Regions from separate parts of the Nocardioides marinisabuli genome, predicted to be linked through region 1. Evidence: predicted binding sites of a transcription regulator. Region 1 holds the regulator's gene; the other holds the start of a gene.

What was found. The regulator LexA, encoded in region 1, represses DNA repair genes until DNA is damaged. The targets are predictions, from matches to a motif close to TCGAACANNTGTTCGA.
Region 2: a site for LexA is predicted at 2,782-2,797, ahead of H0S66_RS11700 (HNH endonuclease signature motif containing protein). Genes of this name have one in related genera too.

What each region holds. Positions count from the first base shown of each region.
Region 1 is NZ_CP059163.1:2,333,626-2,338,191, reverse strand. It holds gene nrdR (transcriptional regulator NrdR) at 1-225, opposite strand, end outside; gene H0S66_RS11195 (hypothetical protein) at 688-1,005, shown strand; gene H0S66_RS11190 (class I SAM-dependent methyltransferase) at 929-1,300, opposite strand; gene H0S66_RS11185 (hypothetical protein) at 1,254-1,472, opposite strand; gene H0S66_RS11180 (LysM peptidoglycan-binding domain-containing protein) at 1,953-2,324, opposite strand; gene lexA (transcriptional repressor LexA) at 2,660-3,394, shown strand; gene H0S66_RS11170 (alkaline phosphatase D family protein) at 3,496-4,566, shown strand, end outside.
Region 2 is NZ_CP059163.1:2,449,232-2,453,797, forward strand. It holds gene H0S66_RS11685 (VOC family protein) at 1-134, shown strand, start outside; partial or broken gene H0S66_RS11690 (mycothiol transferase) at 131-657, shown strand; gene H0S66_RS11695 (P-loop nucleotide/nucleoside kinase family protein) at 713-1,174, shown strand; gene H0S66_RS11700 (HNH endonuclease signature motif containing protein) at 1,245-2,768, opposite strand; gene H0S66_RS20120 (alpha/beta fold hydrolase) at 2,884-3,561, shown strand; gene H0S66_RS11710 (ABC1 kinase family protein) at 3,565-4,566, opposite strand, start outside; gene H0S66_RS20840 (hypothetical protein) at 4,553-4,566, opposite strand, start outside.

The sequences.
Region 1 (4,566 bases):
CGGTCGGCCCTTGCACGCCTTGCGCACGCCGGCCACGGCCTTCTCGCGCACGAAGGGCTCGCTGGCCCCCGAGCGCTTCACGACGCTCAGCTGCATCTGCTCGACGGTGGTGAACCGCTTCGAGCAGGCCGAGCAGGTACGCCGCCGGCGGATCGAGCCGCCGTCCTCGGAGACCCGCGAGTCGAGGACCCGGGTGTCGGTGGCACGGCAGAACGGGCAGTGCATCGGGTCCTCCTCTCGGGCGCGCCGCGCAGCCCCCGCGAGGGCTGCTGGGTGTGGATATCGTTGCTCTCCCTGTGGAGAACAACCGGTCACCTGTGCACCATCCCGCATCCATCTGTGAACTAGATGTGGATAACTACACCGGTGTAACTACTAGATGTAGTGGAACCGTACGCCCGGGACCACGAGCCGCGCAAGCCGTCCCGAAAATTTCCTGCGACCCAGATCACACTCGACACATCGGTGCAGGTCAGCGCACCGGGACCGCCCCGAAGGGGTGGCGCCGAGCAGTGCTGGAGCGGCCGCCAGATGCCGGCACCGGTACCGACACCCGGTCGCCGGGGCTGGGTGCGGTCGGACACAATGACGCTGTGAGCGGCGAGGCGGGCGGCCAGGTGGACGAGCAGGTGGCCGGCGCGCCGACTCCCGCTCCCGCCACGGCCGGCAAGCGGGCCGGTTCCCGCCGTGCGGCCCGCCCCCCGCCCGGAGCGCTCGTTCCAGCCGCGGCTGCTCGGCCTGGCCCTGGCCGTCACCGCCGCGGTGGTCGCTTGGGGCTACCTGGTCTACGCCGCCATCGACTTCGGCACCCAGGCCCGCGGCGGGGAGTCGGCCGCCTGGTTCTTCCTGGCGCTCGCCTCCGTCGGGGCCGTGGCCTGCCTCTTCGTGGGCCTGATGCTCATCGCGCGCCTGGGCCGGGCGCTCGGCCTCACCCGCGACCCCGCGACCCCGGCTCCCCCACCGGGCGGACGGCGACGAGCTGCCACAGCGCCCCGAGAGAGATGAACGGCTCCCGGTCGCACAGCGCGAGCTCGAGGCGCTCCAGCGCCGCGTAGAAGTCGGGGTCGGCCTTGCGGCCGTCGTCGGCGACGTAGTCGTTGGCGACCCGGGCGGCGAAGCGGCCCACCACCTCGAGCCCGGCCGCCACCAGCTGCGCCTCGACCTCGTCGCGGGCCACCGCCCGCGCGGTCGTGGCGAAGGTGGCCGACTCCATGTCGTCGCGGCCGAGCTCGTCGAGGGCAGCCTCCGGCCCCTCACGCACCAGCCGCCCGATCACCCGCGCCGCGGGGTTCGGCGCCATCACCGAGACCCGACCGCCCGGCCGCGCCGCCCGCGCCAGGACGTCGCACGTCGGCCGCGCCGGTCTCGGCCGGGCGGTAGTGCAGCACGTTGTGGCACAGCACCAGGTCGAACCCGCCGCCGGCCCCGTCTCCGGCCCCGCTCAGGTCGTCGATCGAGCCCTCGAGGGTCACCAGCCGCTCCCCGCCCCCGCCGACTCGGCGCGGCGGCGGGCCTCGGCGAGCCAGGAGGGCGCCGGTCGAGGACCGTGACGTCGTGGCCGGCGACGGCCAGGCCCAAGGCGTCGCGGCCGTCGCCCCCGCCGACGTCGAGGACCCGCAGCGCCCGCGGCTGCCCGAGGTCGGCCTGGAGCGCCTCGATCTGGCGGCGCAGCGTCTCGCGCACCACCGCGAACCGCAACCGGCCCCAGGGCGCCTCGCACCACGCCTGCCACTGCGCCAGCCTGCTCTCGAAGACGCCGTCGCTCACCACGACACCCTCCCCCACCGGACGCGGAAGACAGGGCCCGACACAGCGCGAGGGGCGGGCCCACTGCGGGCCCGCCCCTCGTCTTTCCCCTGGTTTCGCCGGCCGGGGTCGAGGCGACCGACGAAATCTGTGGGCGGCCACAGGGGCCGCCGCGCCCGGACCGCACCGCGGTCGCGGGCCGTTCCTCAGCCGGCCGGGACGACCAGGCGCTGGCCGGTGACCACCAGGCCACCGTCGAGGGAGTTCAGCTGCTGGATGCGCCCGATGACCTCGCGCACGTCGCCGGACTCGGCGCGCTCGGCGGCGATGGCCCACAGCGTGTCGCCGACGCCGACGGTGATCGTCTCAGTCGCCGGGGCGGTGCCGCTCTCGCTGGTGGCAACGGAGACGCCGGCCAGCACGACGCCCACCAGGGCGACGAGCAGCAGGCCCGCGGCCAGCACAGCGAGCCGGCCGCGGCGGGTCAGCCGCAGCGAGCCGGGCGTCGTACGGCGGGTGGCGCGGACGGCGCCGAGGCGGATCGGGGCCGGGGCGGCGGTGAGGGTCATGGTGCTCATCGGGACCTCCTGGGGAAGGGGGTGGTCGTCGTCGTGCTCGGTCAGGGAGATGTCTACGGACAGCCACCGACAGTCCCGGTCGCGATCCTGCTTCGACCAGGTGTTCGATCGAACACATGAGCGAGACTAGATCAGGTGTTCGAGCCGCGCAAGGGGTGCGGCGAACAATTGTTCGAGATCCCCGACGTCACGCCGGAGCAGCCCGTCGCCGCCTCCACGAGCGCGACACGCCCTTCGAACAGATGTTTGAAGTCGGGCCCGCGCGGCGATAGCGTGGGTCCACGACCCATCCGAGCGGACTCCCCGGCTCGGGCCTCGCGCACGAAAGGCACACGATGGCCACCAAGAACAGCGGCCCCCGCAAGCGCGGGGTCGCGGAGCTGCCCGACGGCCCTCCCGACGCGACCGGCCTGACGCCGCGCCAGATCAAGGTCCTCGCGTGCATCAAGGAGGCCATCGAGACCCGCGGCTACCCGCCGAGCATGCGCGAGATCGGCCAGGCCGTCGGCCTGACCAGCACCTCCAGCGTCTCCCACCAGCTCAAGGTGCTCGAGGAGAAGGGCTTCCTCAAGCGCGACCCGCACCGCCCGCGCGCGCTCGAGGTCTTCCTGCCCGAGCTGATGGCGCGCCGCAAGGCGATCTCCTCGGCCGACGACAGCTCGGTCGACGAGACCGACATCGGCAACACCATGCCGCAGGCCTCCTACGTGCCGGTCGTGGGCCGGATCGCCGCCGGTGGCCCGATCCTGGCCGAGGAGCGGGTCGAGGCCGTCTTCCCGCTGCCCCAGCAGCTGGTCGGCGACGGCCAGCTCTTCCTGCTCGAGGTCTCCGGCGACTCGATGATCGACGCCGCGATCTGCGACGGCGACTACGTGGTGATCCGCCAGGAGCAGACCGCCAGCAACGGCCAGATCGTCGCCGCCCTGATCGGTGAGGAGGCCACCGTCAAGACCTTCCAGCGCAAGGACGGCAAGGTCTGGCTGCTGCCCCACAACGACGCCTACGAGCCGATCGACGGCACCCACGCCTCGATCCTCGGGGTCGTCACCGCGGTGCTGCGCAGCCTCTGAGGCCCCGCACCCGCCCGTCGGGAGACCGAACCGACGGTGAACAGACGGTGCTCACACCGCCGTCCACGTCACGTGGACGGCGGTGTGTCGTTGGATGAGGCGTGACCCCACCACTGACCCCCACCACCGCCGCTGACGCCGCGAGCCCCGCCGACGCCGAGCGGGCCCGCCTCGCCGCCCTCGGACGCCGTACGGTCCTGGCCGCCAGTGCCGTCGGGGCCGGCGGCGCCGCCGTCACCGGCGCCGGCGTGCTCGCCGGCCCGCACGCGGTCGCCGCGAAGGCCCGTCACGACGTCTTCGCCCACGGTGTGGCCTCCGGCGACCCGCTGCCGCGCGCGGTGCTGATCTGGACCCGGGTCACCCCCACCAGGGCCGCCACCCCCGGCTCGGGCAAGGGCCCGCGGGTGGGCGTGCGCTGGGAGGTCGCCACCGACCGCCGCTTCCGCAACGTCGTGCGCCGGGGCCGCTTCGTCACCAGCGCCGCGCGCGACCACACCGTCAAGCTCGACGTGACGGGCCTGCAGCCCGAGACCGTCTACCACTACCGCTTCACCGCGCGCGGCCAGCGCAGCCCGGTCGGCACCACCCGCACCGCCCCCGCCAAGCGCGCCACGCCCGACAACCTGCGCTTCGGCGTGGTGTCCTGCGCCAACCTGCAGGCCGGCTGGTTCAGCGCCTACCGGCTGCTCGCCGAGCGCGACGACCTGCACGCGGTGCTGCACCTGGGCGACTACCTCTACGAGTACGCGCCCGGCCAGTACGGCATGGGCCAGGACAACGTCGACATCCGCCCGCACGACCCCGCGCGCGAGATGGTCTCGCTCTCCGACTACCGCCGCCGGCACGCGCAGTACAAGACCGACCCCGACCTGCAGGCCCTGCACGCCCGGTACGCCTGGATCGTGACCTGGGACGACCACGAGGTCACCAACGACCAGTGGAGGAAGAACGCCGAGAACCACGACGACTCCGAGGGCGACTACCTCAAGCGGCGCGCCCGCGCCCACCGCGCGTACGACGAGTGGATGCCGGTGCGCATGGACGGCACCGCCTCGCTGGGCGACGGCGCCCGGCTCTACCGCCGCCTGCGCTTCGGCGACCTGGCCGAGGTCAGCATGCTCGACCTGCGCACCTACCGCTCCCAGCAGGTCGCGACCCCGCTGGTGGACGCG
Region 2 (4,566 bases), 120 kb from region 1:
CCGAGCTCGAGCGGCACGTGGCGCTGGGGGCGCGGGTGCTGACCCGCCACGAGCACTGGACGGTGATGGTCGACCCCGGCGGGCTGCGCTACTGCATCGCCGGCGATCCGCCCGACGACGACGTGCCCGCATGAGCCCGACCCCGCTGCCGGAGATCCCGTTCGTCGCCGACGAGGTGACGGCGGTGCGCTCGTTCCTCGCCTTCTACCGGGTCACCCTGCGCCGCCAGGCCGAGGGGCTCACCGCCGAGCAGCTCGACCGGGCGCTGGCGCCGAGCCCGATGACGCTGGGCGGGCTGTTGTCGCACCTGGCGTTCGTCGAGGACTACTGGTGCAGCCACGTCTTGCACGGCGCCGAGCCCGCCGAGCCGTGGCGCAGCCTCGACTGGGCGGCCGACCCCGACCGCGACTGGCACCGCGCGCCGGGCAGACGCCCGAGCAGCTCCTCGCGGCGCACGACGCCGCGGTGGTCGCCGCCGACGCGGCCATCGACCGCGCCCTGGCGGTCAAGGGCCTCGACACGCTCGCCGCGCTGGAGCGCCACGGCTCGGTGGCCAGCCTGCGCTGGATCCTGCTGCACCTGGTCGAGGAGTACGCCCGGCACGCGGGCCACGCCGACCTGATCCGCGAGTCCATCGATGGCACCACCGGCCTCTGACCGCGAGCCGGCCGGTTCGAACGGGCCGGCTCGGCGCGTCAGCCGGGTGGTCCTCATGTGCGGCCCGTCGGGGTCCGGCAAGACCACGTACGCGCGAGGGCTGGAGGAGGAGGGCATGGTCCGGCTCTCCTTCGACAGCGAGATCTGGGCACGCGGGATCACGGCCGTGCCGCTAAACCCGGACGTGCGGGCCGAGATCGAGGCGGGGCTGCGGGCCCGGCTCCTCGAGCTCGTCGAGCAGGGCGCCGACGTCGTGCTCGACTTCTCGTTCTGGTCGCGGGCCACGCGTGACGACTACCGCACGCTGCTCGCGAGCGTCGGTGTCGTCCCCGAGACCGTCTACCTGGCCACGACGCGGGGGACGGTGCTGGCCCGGATGCGGGCACGTCGGGGCAGCCACCCCGACGACTTCGTCCTCGACGAGGACCTCGTCGCCGCGTACGTCGACCACTTCGAGGTCCCCTCGCCGGACGAGGGGCCGCTGACCGTGGCGCGGGAGCCCGGACCGCCCGACTGAGAGCGGCGCCGGACGTGCCGATGCCCCCGTCGCGGTGGTGCTGCGGCGGGGGTGTGGCGAGTCGGCTGGTTCACACGGGCCGGGTGGGTGGTCTGGGTGCTTGGCCGAGGTCGGTGGTGCCGTGTGGTTCGACGAGGTACTGGTAGCGCTGCGGGCTGGTCCAGAGGAACCCGGTGGGGGTGGGTCGGTAGGTCCAGGGGGTGTGGGTCTTGGCGCGGTGGTGGCGTCGGCACAAGGTGGCGAGGTTCGAGGTGGTGGTTTGGCCGGGTGGACCACCGGGGTCGTAGGTGCTGATGTGGTCGAGGTCGGCGTGGGGTTCGTCGGGGCGGCGGCGTCGGGCGCGGCGGGTGCAGTGGGGGAACACGCAGCGGGGATGGCGGAGCCGGATCTGCTCGGCGAGCCGCTCGCTGGGGGTGTAGCCGTCGGTGGTGATGTCCTCGGAGAGGTCGACCGGTCGGCGGGGGTGGGGGCGGAGGTCGGGGTTGCTGGCGAAGCCGCGGATGTCCTCGGCCGTGATGTCTCGGGCGGCTGGGGTGTTGACCTTGCGGAAGGGGTGCTCGTAGGCCTCGGGGTCCGACCCGCTGCCGGTGATGGTGCGGTAGGTGACGTGGGTGTCGGGCACGCGGAGCCACTCGCAGACCTGGTCGGTGGTGACGAAGCTGCGGGTCTCCTCGACGCGGGCGAGGTGCAGCCCGGCGGAGAGGTTGTTCGACCTGAGGGTGGTGGGGTCGATACCGGCCAGGGCTACGTCGGTCAGGTGGACGTTGAGCACGACCTGCCGTGCAGGCACCCGAGGCGCGTCGTCGTCGGTGCCGGTGCCGGTGAGGTCGAGGGTGGTCTGGGTGCGGGCGAGGATACCGAGGGCCATGCTGCGGCGTACGTCGAGGGGCTGGTCGGAGCCGGCCAGCGCCAGGTTGCGGGCCTCGCGGGTGACGGCGTTGTCGAGGTCGAGGGCGTCGGCCAGGTCGAGGCAGCCGATCGCGTCGACTACCCCGTCGATGCACTGCCCGCCGCGGGTGGCGGCGTCGAGGTGGATGTCGAGCTTGCGGTCCTCGGCGGCGATGGCTCGCTTGTCCTCGGCGGCCTCGGGGTCGAAGCGGCACAGGGCTTCTTCGACGAGGCGTCCCAGGACGGCGTAGGAGCAGGTGGCGGCGACGCCGGCGAGGTGGTGGTCGACCCAGGCGGCGGCCTCGCGGGGGAGGCCGAGGGTGGCCTCGGCGATGCGGCGGGCCCGCCAGACCGGTACTCGACCGGAGGCGACGGCTGCGTGCAGGCGGGGGAGTCGGTAGCGGGTCTCGACGACGTGGGCGACGTAGCGGATGGCCGCATCGGCCGACATCCCGAGGGCGGTGCCGTACTCGATGACCGCGAACTCGGAGACCTTGGGTGCGCCGGGCCCGGCGAGGGTGATGAGCATGTCGGTGCCGGGCAGGACCGCGGCCTTGGCCTCGTCACGGGTGGAGTGCATGGCCGCGTACGTGCAGGTGGCCTCGTACATCGCGACCTCGGCGGCGTCGCGGGCAGCACGCTGGGAGCGGGCGTAGGCGAGGACCGCGTCGGCGGTGTCGCAGCGCTCGAGCTCCTGGGTGATCATGCTCCTATTCTAATCGAACGCGTGTTCGAGTCAATGGTCATGTGGCATCTGTGGAGAGTGGCTTGGAGGCAGTGATGGGGGCTCTGGGCGCACCCCCACGACCTACGGTGGGGAGATGCCGACGACGACCTCGAACGCCCCCAGTCGCCTGCTCGTCACGGCCTTCGCCGCGGGGCTGCTGCTGGCCCTGCTCGGCCTGGCCGGCTGCGGCTCCGACGAGCAAGGCGCGAGCCCCGCGAGCGACGGCGGGGCGAGCGGCGAGAGGATCTCGCTGGTCGACGAGGGGGACGCGTTGCGCTGGGGTGACGGCTCGTACGGCGTCGTGCTCGCCCACGGCGCGGCCTTCGACGCCGCGAGCTGGCAGGACCAGGCGGTGGCGATCGCCGAGCAGGGCGCGACCGTGGTCGCGGTGGAGGACCTGACCGCCGAGGCGATGACGGCCGCGGTCGAGCGGCTGCGCGAGGACGGCGCCGAGGAGGTCGCCCTGGTCGGCGGGAGCGCGGGCGCCGACGCGGCGCTGCGGCTGCTCAGCGAGCAGCCCGAGCTGGTCGACCGGGTGGTGACGCTCTCGGCCAACAGCGTCGTCGAGGGGCTGGGCGAGCAGCCCAAGCTCTTCATCGCCAGCGAGGACGAGCCGGTGGCGGAGGTCTCCGAGCAGCTGGCCGCGACCGCGCCCGGCGACGACAACGAGGTCCTGCTGCTGCCGGGCTCCGACCACGCCCAGCACCTCTTCGACGGTGACCAGGCCGAGGCCGCGCTCGACGCCCTGCTCCGGGCGCTCGACCCGCGGTAGACCTCAGACGGGCTCGGCGAACCCGGGCAGCAGCTCGCGCAGGATCTCGCCGAACGCGACGTCCGCCTCGAGCTGGGAGAGGATGCCGACCGCGCCCAGCCAGGTGCGGTGGATCAGCAGGTACGACGGCGGCAGGTTGATCTTCATCGCGACCGTGAACGACGGGTTCTTGGGGTCGTTGATGCGCTGGAACTGCTCCTGCATCCACGCGCGGGTGAACTGGAAGCGCTCGGTGCGCGCCGGCTCCACGAACGGGGCGAGGTAGTCGAGCAGCTCGCGGGAGCCGATGCTGACCCCGGGCTTGACGAAGCCCTCCGCGCGCAGCCCCTCGAGCAGCGTCGCGTCGTCCTCGATGCTGGCGATCCGGATCAGGGTGCCCATCGCGGTCGGCAGGCCGTCGGGCAGCCGCGCCACGGCGCCGTAGTCGAGCACGCCCATCCGCGGCGGTCCGCCGTCGACGCCCGGCACGACCCGGAAGTTCCCGGGGTGCGGGTCGGCGTGCAGCATCCCTGTGCGCCCCGGGGCGCCGAGCAGGAACCGGGTGAAGAGGTCGCCGAATCGGTCGCGCTCCTCCTGGGAGCCCTCCGCGATCACCTTCGCCAGCGACGAGGTCGAGTCGAGCCACTCGGTGACCAGCGTCGCGGGGCCGTGGGCCACCACGTCGGGCACCACGATGTCGGGGTCGTCGGCGTACGCCGCCGCGAAGGCGCGCTGGGCGGAGGCCTCGAGGTCGTAGTCGAGCTCCTCCTCCATCCGGGCCTGCATCTCGGCGACCAGCGGCTTGACGTCGAGGCCGGGCACCAGCGGGCCGAGGCTGCGCGCGACCCGCGCGAGCTGGCGCAGGTCGGAGCGCAGCGCCTCGCCGGCGCGGGGGTACTGCACCTTGACTGCGACCTCGCGGCCGTCGTGCCAGCGTCCCTTGTGCACCTGGCCGATGGACGCGGCCGCGGTCGGCCCGCCGTCGAGCCAGACCAGCTGGTCCTGCCATTCGTCACCCAGGTCGCG